Regions from separate parts of the Arthrobacter rhamnosi genome, predicted to be linked through region 1. Evidence: riboswitches for the same ligand, from Rfam matches in the RefSeq annotation. Region 1 holds a riboswitch; each other region holds the start of a gene.
The links. Region 1 has a riboswitch for S-adenosylmethionine ahead of ACX80I_RS09655 (ABC transporter substrate-binding protein). Riboswitches for the same ligand answer to the same signal wherever they lie in the genome.

Region 1 (3,267 bases):
GCACGTAGTCGATGCGCGACAGGTCGAGGGTGGCCGCCATCATCCCGGTACCCTCGTCGTCGAGAGATTCGAGGACCGTGCCCTCCGGGTCCACGATGAGGCTCTGGCCGCGCCCGGTGGGGCCGGCACAGTTGACGCTGACAATAAACACCTGGTTGACGATGGCGTTGGCCCGGGCGAGGACCAACTCGTGTTCGCGGTCCTCCGTGGTGGTCTTGACGACATTGAGGATCACGTCCGCGCCGAGCCAGGCGAGCTGGCGGGTCACTTCGGGGAACCACGCGTCGTAGCAGATGGACAGACCGGCCCTGCCGTAGCCCTCGAGGTCGACGGTGACGAAGGCGTCCCCGGGGTCGTACGGCTCAAAGGGACGCCACGGGAAGATCTTGCGGTAGCTCGCCTCGAGCTCGCCCTGCGGGGAGAACACGAGGGCGGTGTTGAACAGCTGCCCCTCGGGCCCGCGCTCGCAGATGCTTCCGGGCACGAGCCACACGCCGAGGTCCCCGGCGAGCTGTGCGAGCTCCCGCACGAGGGGCCCGTCGAGGGGCTGCGCAGACTCCTGGAGCGCTTCCGTGCGCGCCTGGTCGGGGTAGCCGTCACCGAACAGGTGCAGTTCGGGGTAGACGAGGAGCCGGGTTCCGGGATGCGCCGCGAGGGCGTCGGAGACCTGGGTGGCGAAGACCGAGAATGGCTCACCGATCGCGATCGGTTCGGACTGGACCGCGAGGAGCGGTAGGGGCTGTGACATGGGTCGCCTTGGCTTGCAGTGACGGGGCTCACGCAATATTAGCTCATATTGAACTATTATCAAGGCGGGACGACGTTAGGGTGAAACCATGGCTGCTGAAGTGCGGGAACCGCCGGGTACGGCGGCGTCGTCTCCCCTGCCGTCTGCACTGCCGGCTCCTATGCCCTCTGCCCTGCCGCCCGGCCTGCCGCCCGGTCACGGACGGCGCAGCGCCATCGATGCCGTCCGCGCCCGCATCGCCACCTCCATCTCGCTCGGCCTTATCCAACCCGGCGAACGGCTGCCGGACCAGGCCGACATCGCCCTGGGGCTCTCGGTCAGTCCGATGACAGCCCGTCGGGCGATGGCGAGCCTTGCCGACGAGGGGATCGTCGTCCGGCGGCGTGGACGTGACGGCGGTACCTTCGTCGCGGCGGATCCTCCCGCCGTCGCCCTGGAGAGGCTGTCCCTGGGACTGCCGGATGCCGCGGCCGTCCACGATCTGGTGGACCGGCGCCTCCTCGCCGAGTGCGCGGTCACCCACTTCGCCGCCGTCAACGCCACGGAGGACGAGCTGGAGGCGCTGGAGGCGCTGACGCAGCGCATGGGGAAGGCCACCAACTGGTCGGAATACCACCAGGCCGACGACGCCTTCCACCGGTCCGTGGCCGCGGCGTCCCACCTCGGTGCTGCCACCGCCGTGTATTCGGCAGCCCTCGGCGAGCTGTACGAGCACTTCGTCCCGTACCCCATCGACGCACTGCACCGCGCCAACGAGGACCACATCGACCTGGTGCGTGCGCTGCGGAGGCGCGACGCGGTTCAGGCGGTCTCGATCGCCCACGCGCACGTCGACAGCCTGCACTCGACGATGTTCATGGAACTCGCGCGTCGCGCCTAGCTGCCGGCCGGTCCGGCCGGTCCTCCTACGACCTCCCGCACGACCTCCCGCATGACCGAATATGACGGGGACCACTGGCGCAGCCGATGCCCGGTGCGCTTAGCTGTAGCCATAACCATCCCGAGCGGCCGAGAGACCTGGATCGACGACGCCGCAGCAACCCTCCCTGTGTAGCAACGGGGAACGGTGCTACTGCCAGGACCGATGGAGAAGCTACACGCTTTCGTTGGTCTCCCCTCCCGTGCTTCCGCACGCCCGGGTGATCGCTGGCTGTCCTGTCTGCCCTCCATCGGGCGATGATTCAGGAGCCCAGCGTGACAACAGCAAGCCCCAGCACACCCCGCACCCTCGCCCTGCTCGCAGCGGCCGCAGGCCTTCTCCTCACCACATCGGGCTGCGGAGGATCAGCCGCAGCGAGCGAGGACGACACGTTCGTCTTCGCCACCGGCAAGGACATCTCCTGCCTCGACCCCCACGTCGACGGCGACATGCCGCAGGCCTCGATCGCGGCGAACTACCTCGACTCCCTGGTCTCCCAGGACAGCGAGGGCGCCATTCATCCGTGGCTCGCCACGGACTGGTCAGTGTCCGACGATGGCCTCACCTACACCTTCACGGTGCGCGACGACGTCTGGTTCACCGACGGCACGAAGCTCACCGCGGAGGCGGTCAAGGCGAACCTCGACCACATGGTCGACCCCGACACGCAGTCCGGCACGGCCGGCGGCTACCTCAAGCCCTACACCTCCACCGAGGTCGTCGACGACACCACCGCCGTCGTCACCCTCAACCGCCCCTACGCGGCATTCCTCGAGGTGCTCGCCCAGCCGTTCCTCGGCATCGAGTCACCCGAGGCCCTCAAGCGCCCGCGGGCCGAGAACTGCAACGCGCCGGTGGGCTCGGGCCCCTACAAGATCGTCGACTACGTGCCGCAGTCGAAGGTCAGCCTCGTCCGCAACGAGGACTACAACTCCGCTCCTCCCTATGCGAAGCACCAGGGCCCGGCCCACATCGAGAAGATCGAGTGGCGGATCGTCCCCGAGGACTCCACACGCTACGGACTCCTCCGCGCCGGCCAGGTGGACGCCCTCGACCTCATGCCGTCGGTGCACTTCGACGAGGCCGAGGCCGATCCGAACGTCGAACTCATCCTGCAGGACCGGCCCGGGAACCCGACCAACCTGATCCTGAACACCACGCGCGCACCGTTCGACGACCTCAACGTCCGCAAGGCCTTCCTGCGCAGCGCCTACGTGGATGCGGGCATCAACAGCGTGTACTTCGGCACCGTGACCCGGGCCGGCGGACCGCTGAGCTCCACCACCGGCTTCTACTCCCCCGACTTCGAGCACGTCTACGATCCGGACCCCGAGGAGGCGGCACGCCTGCTCGACGAGGCCGGCTGGACCGAACGCGACGACGAGGGCTACCGCGTGAAGAACGGCCAGCGCCTCACGGTGCACTTCCCCTACACGCCGGACTGGTGGCCCACAGCGCACCAGGCCCTGGTCACCCAGATCCAGGCGACGGCGAAGAAGGCAGGGTTCGAGGTGCTGATCGAGAACGGCGACGGCGCCAGCGTCAGCGAACTCGGCAACAACTTCGAGTACGACCTCCGCGCCGACTACTGGAACACCAA
Region 2 (3,267 bases), on a different contig from region 1:
ATGAGCGGCGAGAGGTTGCCCGTGTTGCTGGCCGCATCGTTGCCGATCCGGAACAGCTCACGCTCGCTGGTCAGGAGTCCGAGGAAGTAGATCAGCGAGGACTCCTTGATCAGCGCGATGAACTGGTTCACCAGGGCGGGCAGCACGCGCCGCACGCCCTGGGGAACCACCACGAGCTGCATGGAGGAGCGGTAGCTGAAGCCCAGTGCGCGCGAGGCCTCCAGCTGTCCCTTTTCCACACTCTGGATGCCGGAGCGGAAGATCTCGCCGATGTAGGCCGCCGCCATGAGCGACAGCGCGAGGATGCCCATGGGGAACGGGCTCGTGCTGCCGGTGGCCTGGCGGTAGATCGGGCTGAGGCCGATGCCGATGAGCAGGATGATCACCACGGCGGGGACGCCACGGAAGATGTCCGTATAGATGCGCGCCACCCAGCGGAGCAGCCGGTTCCGGGAGATCCCCATGATCGCGAGGAGCATGCCGAGGACCGACCCGATGATGCCGGACGTGATCGCGAGGATCAGGGTGTTCCGCAGTCCGACCGCCAGGAGTTCCGGCAGGACGGCGGCCATCGCCCCCCAGTCGAAGAAGGTCTGCGAGAGCTGTTCAAGGGCATTCATGCAGGGACCGCTACTTTACTTCCACGGCTTTGCTGCCGGGCTTCCAGTCGGAGGGCATCTCGCGGTCCGGGTACCACTCCTTGGTGAGCTCGGTCCACGTGCCGTCCTCGATCACGGCGTCGAGCCCGGAGTTGAGCGCGTCGATCAGGGGCTGGTTCTCGCTGTTCACGGCATAGGCCGTGAAGTTCTCGGTGTTGATGATGGTCTCGGCGATGGTGGTGTCATCGCCCTCCTTCACCTGGCCGGTGGCCTGCTGGGACGGGGCGACCCACGCGTCGACCTGGCCGTTCTTCACGTTCGCGTAGACCGTGTTGTAGTCCGCGAAGCGCACGGGCTCGAGGCCGAGGGTGTTGGTCACGTAGTCGTCCTGGACGGTGCCCTGCACCACGCCGATGCGGGTGCTCTCCGAGAGGGAGTCGAAGCCCGTGACCGAGGAACCGTTCTTCGTGACGACGGCCATGTACCCGAAGTCGTAGCCGTTCGTGAAGCCGACGTTCTCGCGGCGGGCGGCCGTCGTGGAGATCGAGGAGGATCCGACGTCGAACTGCTTGTTCTGGACCTGGGCGAGCAGTGCGGAGAAGTCCGTGGACGCGAACTCGACCTCGAGACCGAGCTTGTCGCCGATGGCGCGGAGCAGCTCGTTGTCGTAGCCGGTGAAGACGCCGTTCTCGATGAAGATGTTCGGCGGAGCGTCCGAGAGGGTGCCGACGCGCAGGGTCCCCTCCGTGATGAGGCCGAGCTTGGAGGTGTCGATCTCGTCGACCGGCGTGGTGTCCTCGGTCGTGTACTGGTCGAGCGACTGCTGGTCGCTGCCGGCGAGGGCGTCGGTGGTCGCGGTCGGCTCGCTGCTGCTACTGGTGTTGCTGCCGCAGGAGACGGTCAGCGCGAGGAGCGGGACGGCGAGTGCCGCGAGGACTTTGCGGGAGATGTTCATGGGGTCCTTCTTCGATGCTGGCCCGGGGTGCGGGCCGACTGGATGAGGTGGATCTCGGGGAGGAACGAATAGGTGCCGGGAGGCTGCTGGTGACACGCTCGCTGTTCTGGCCGGGCGCGGTGTGGCGGCTGCTGTCCCGGTTACCTCGGGGTGGTCCGCACGACGCCGTACTTGCCAACCGGGGGACTGGTCCCGGCGGCCGAATCTTCACCTGGAGCACCCCACTACGGGAGAGGGTTGCTGTCCAGCCGGCCAGGGCCGAGGGCTGGAGCTCTTGATTCCAAGAAAACGCTATGGCAGCACGAAGTGCCCGGTCAAAACGAAATTGCGCGGAAATCGGCGTTTGACGCGGTAAACGGCCTGTGGGGCAGGCTTTTGTGGCGAAAATTACACGAAGCGGTCCACGAGGTCGGTCAGCTCGGCCGTGAGGGCGGGCGAGGATCGGACGGCCTGGCCGTCGATCGAGAGCACGGGTGCGAGGAGCCGGATGCTCGAGATCAGCCATACCGCGTCGGCGTCGAGGAGGTGGTGCGGTTCCAGGGGGCCGTAGCCGAGTTCCCACCCCTGCTCCTTGGCCGCCGTGAACAGCGCGCTCTGCGAGGTGCCCGCGAGGATGCCGCTCTCGAGCTGCGGTGTCAGGAGTGTCTTCCGTCCGTCGCGGTCGGAGGCCAGCAGCACGGTCGAGGTGGGGCCCTCCAGGACCTTGCCGTCGGAGGACGTGAAGATGACGTCGTCGGCCCCGTGGGCCTTCGCGTAACGGATGGCCGCCATGTTGACGGCGTAGGAGAGGGTCTTGGCGCCCAGCAGCAGCCAAGGTGCGCGCTGCGCCACGGAGCTGTCGTACCCGCGTTCGAGGAACAGGACCCGGAGTCCCGTCCTGCGCTGTTCGATCGTCGACGCCGGCACGGGCGCGACCTGGACCCACGCGGTGGCCCGCCCGGCGCCTTCGGCCCCGCGCGTGGCGATGAGCTTCACGACGGCGTCATGGCGCTCCGGTTCCGCTGCCGCGAATTCCCGCAGGCCGGTGCGGATGGCCCGGCTCCACGCCTCGGCGTCGGGGACCGGAAGGTCCAGGGCCGCTGCCGACGACGCGAGCCTCGTCAGGTGTGCCTGCTCCTTGCGGGGAGACCCGTCGACGGCCAGGAGCGATTCGAAGACCCCGTCGCCGCGGGTGGCGCCCAGGTCCGTGGCAAGGAGCTGGGGCTGCGAGGCATCGACGACCCTGCCGTCGTCGTGGGCCGGGTCGAGGAACACGAGAACAGTCATGGCCCCCAGCGTATCCGCTCGCGCCCGACCACCCCTGTCTGTAGTGTGCGAGGGGATGTCCGGCACTCGGGTATCACCACAGGGGGTTGGGGAGCATGGCGGAAGAACGGGATGCCGCCCCGGAAGCCTTCGTGGCCGAGCTGCGCACCGAGGTCCTGTGGGTCCAGTGGCGGCGCAATACGAGCGTCGGCGACAGTGATGCCGCAGCACTGATCGAGCGGTCCAACGCGCTGTGCCGGGACGTCTGCCCGCCGATGCTGGTGGAGCTCAACGGCATGGTGTCGCTCACGCGGAGCGCTCTTCACGGTTTCGCGACTGCGCTGAACATCGCAGCCATGGCCATCGTCGGCCCGAGCGCGGTCGACAGGACACTGGCGGACTTCTTCGCCCGGGTGCACAACCCCCCGTACCCCACGCGCTACTTCGAGTGCCCGGCCGAGGCGCTGG
Region 3 (3,267 bases), on a different contig from region 1:
CAGTGCAGGCGATGACGGCGCACCGCTCCACCCGCTGCGGGTACATCAGTGCCCACTCGAGCGCTCGCGCCCCTCCCATCGACCCCCCGAGGACCGAGTGCCACCGCTCGATGCCGAGCCGGTCGGCGAGCAGGGCTTCGGCCCGGACGGAGTCGCGGATGGTGACGAAGGGGAAGCGCGATCCCCAGGGAGTGCCGTCGGGTGCGAGGCTGGCCGGCCCCGTCGAGCCGTAGCACCCTCCCAGCATGTTGACGGACACGACGAAGTACCGGTCGGTGTCCACCGGGCGGCCGGGGCCCACGAGCGAATCCCACCAGCCCTCCTCCTCCGATGCGCCGCGTGCCACGTGCGAGCTGCCGGTCAGGGCATGCTGCACGAGCACCGCGTTCGAGGCATCCCGGTTCAGCCGGCCCCAGGTCTCGAAGGCGAGCTGCACGTCCGGCAGCTCACCTCCGGTCTCGAGGGCCAGCGGTCCGATCGGGGCGACGCGTAGGAGCCCGTCCCCCGAAGGGCGCGCGTCGTCGATCCCGGGGTGCAGCGGAGCAGGAGGGTAGGTGGTCACGAAGGGCTAGACTCCTTTGGCGGCACGGAACCCCGCGTCGAGGTCGGCGAGGATGTCGGTGATGTTCTCGAGGCCCACGGACAAGCGGACGAGACCCGGACGCACGCCCGCGGTGAGCTGCGCCTCCGCCCCGAGCTGGCTGTGCGTCGTCGACGCCGGGTGGATGACGAGCGAGCGGACGTCGCCGACGTTCGCCACGTGCGAGTGGAGTTCCAGTCCGTCGACGAAGCGCTTGCCGGCCTCCAGTCCCCCGACGATGTCGAAGCTGACGATCGCGCCCGTCCCCCTGTTCCGCCCGTACTTCCTGCCGCGCTCGTACCAGGGGCTCGAGGCCAGGCCGGCGTAGGAGACGCGCTCGACGTCGTCGTGCCCCTCCAGCCATTCGGCGACCGCCTGCGCATTCTGCACGTGGCGCTCGACGCGCAGGCTGAGGGTCTCCAGTCCCTGCGCGATGAGGAAGGCGTTGAACGGCGAGACGGAGGAGCCGAGGTCGCGCAGGAGCTGGACACGGGCCTTGAGGATGTACGCGAGGTTCGCGCCGAGTGCGCTGCCGACACCGAGGTCCCGCGCATAGACGAGTCCGTGGTAGCTCTCGTCCGGCGTGTTGAACCCGGGGAACCGCTCGGGGTACCGGGCGAAGTCGAAGTTCCCCGAATCGACGATGACCCCGGCGATGGCATTGCCGTGACCTCCGAGGTACTTCGTCGCGGAGTGCACCACGATGTCCGCGCCCCATTCGATGGGCCGGATCAGGTACGGCGTGGACAGCGTGTTGTCCACGATCAGGGGAAGCCCGTTCTCGTGCGCGACGGCGCTGATGCCCTCGATGTCCAGGACGTCCTGCCGGGGGTTGGACACGACCTCGCCGAAGAAGAGCTTGGTGTTCGGCCGGACGGCGTTCCGCCACTGCTCGAGGTCGTCCGGGTCCTCCACGAAGGTGGTCTCGATGCCGAACTTCCTCAGCGTGTGCTTGAAGAGGTTGTACGTGCCGCCGTAGAGGCTGGGGCTGGCCACGATGTGGTCCCCCGCCTCCGCGATGTTCAGCACCGCGAAGGTCTCGGCAGCCTGGCCCGAGGCGAGCAGCAGGGCGCCGGCTCCGCCCTCGAGGCTCGCGATCCTCGTCTCCACTGCCTCCTGCGTGGGATTCCCGATGCGCGTGTAGATAGGAGCGAGTTCCGTCAGCGCGAACCGGTTGGCGGCACTCTCGGCGCTCGGGAAGACGAACGACGACGTCTGGTAAATAGGCAGCGCACGCGCTCCCGTGGCTGCGTCCGGTGTCTGGCCGGCGTGGATCTGGCGTGTCTCGAAAGACCAATCGTTGGACATGGTGCTCCCTGTCGGAAGGGGCCCCGCCTGGTCCGGTGCTCCGGCCGGTGCGTGCCGCTCCAGGAGACCGGCTCCCGCAGGAGCCCGCGCTTGCACGGCGCCGGAATAGCGCCGAACCTGGTCTTCACCCGGGGCACCCCACCGCGGTTGGAGGGTTGCCGGCCAGCAAGCCGGGGCTTCGTGCTGGCACTCATGACCTGCACCCATGAAAACCCATCGGAGCGGATCCGGCAAGCCGGATGACCTCTCGTGAAGCAGCCTGCGGAGGGGCGACGGGGACGCGATCGGAGGACCAGCAGGAGTAAGGCGAGCCTTAGTCGAGACGTGCATCACTTAGTGCCAAGATAACCGCATGCGATTGGACCATGTCTCATATGCCTGCGAACCCGATGGACTTGCTGCGACTGCCGACCGGATCGCGGCCAACCTCGGGATGGACCCCGTGAAGGGTGGCGTGCACCCGCGCTTCGGCACCCGGAACATGATCTTCCCCCTGGTGAACGGCCAGTACCTGGAGGTCGTGGAGGTCCTCGACCACCCCGCGTCGACCAAGGCTCCCTTCGGTCAGGCCGTGCGCGCGCGCTCCGAGGCCGGCGGAGGCTGGATGGGCTGGTGCGTCGCCGTGGACGACCTCGCCCCGTTCGAGGAGCGCCTCGGCCGCAGCGCGGTTCCCGGCAACCGCAAGTTCCCCGACGGCCAGGAACTGACGTGGCAGCAGATCGGCATCAAGGGGCTCATCGCGGATCCCCAGGTCCCCTACCTGCTCCGCTGGGACGAGGGCACCGAGGCCCTGCACCCCTCCCAGGCGCGCCCGGCATCGGTGAAACTGGCCTGCCTGACCATCGCGGGCTCGTCGGAACGGGTGACCGAGTGGCTCGGCACCGATGTCGAGGAGACGCTCGACGGCGTGAAGGTCCAGTGGATCGCCCCGAACGGCACTCCGGGCATCATGTCCGTGACCTTCGAGACCGCCGACGGCCGCATCGAGATCTGACGTCGCTGAGAATTGAACAGGAAAGGGCCGGACAATCGTCCGGCCCTTTCCTGTTGCCGCGCCTCGGGCGGAGGCGCCGTCAGGCGTGGGTGTAGGTGAGGCAGTCGGCGGCGTCGGCGCCGGGGCCCACCTTGACGGCCGGGGCGCCGCACAGCAGGTCGTGGTTGAAGGTGCACTCCGAGCGCTGGCACGCGCCCACGTGTGCGAGCATCTTCGGCAAGCCGCCACTGATGGAGGTGTCGATGAAGGTGGCACAGGACGCGTGTTCCTCGCTCCCGGACACTGTGATCGCGACGGCGGTGCAGCCCTCGTGGTTGAACGAACAGTTGTGGACACTGCACTCAGAGACACTGGTGACGACGCTCATGATTCCTCCTGGCTGGTC

Region 2: another riboswitch for S-adenosylmethionine. It lies ahead of ACX80I_RS11420 (ABC transporter substrate-binding protein); the one in region 1 lies ahead of ACX80I_RS09655 (ABC transporter substrate-binding protein).
Region 3: another riboswitch for S-adenosylmethionine. It lies ahead of ACX80I_RS14170 (bifunctional o-acetylhomoserine/o-acetylserine sulfhydrylase); the one in region 1 lies ahead of ACX80I_RS09655 (ABC transporter substrate-binding protein).

The regions. Positions count from the first base shown of each region.
Region 1 is NZ_JBTNDT010000004.1:166,086-169,352, reverse strand. It holds gene ACX80I_RS09665 (carbon-nitrogen hydrolase family protein) at 1-748, opposite strand, end outside; gene ACX80I_RS09660 (FadR/GntR family transcriptional regulator) at 837-1,628, shown strand; SAM riboswitch class I at 1,741-1,839, shown strand; gene ACX80I_RS09655 (ABC transporter substrate-binding protein) at 1,943-3,267, shown strand, end outside.
Region 2 is NZ_JBTNDT010000005.1:85,466-88,732, reverse strand. It holds gene ACX80I_RS11425 (amino acid ABC transporter permease) at 1-620, opposite strand, end outside; gene ACX80I_RS11420 (ABC transporter substrate-binding protein) at 631-1,554, opposite strand; SAM riboswitch class IV at 1,717-1,834, opposite strand; gene ACX80I_RS11415 (aminodeoxychorismate lyase) at 1,942-2,820, opposite strand; gene ACX80I_RS11410 (DUF7793 family protein) at 2,916-3,267, shown strand, end outside.
Region 3 is NZ_JBTNDT010000007.1:143,206-146,472, reverse strand. It holds gene metX (homoserine O-acetyltransferase MetX) at 1-562, opposite strand, end outside; gene ACX80I_RS14170 (bifunctional o-acetylhomoserine/o-acetylserine sulfhydrylase) at 569-1,888, opposite strand; SAM riboswitch class IV at 1,970-2,086, opposite strand; gene ACX80I_RS14165 (VOC family protein) at 2,241-2,882, shown strand; gene ACX80I_RS14160 (DUF1540 domain-containing protein) at 2,962-3,249, opposite strand.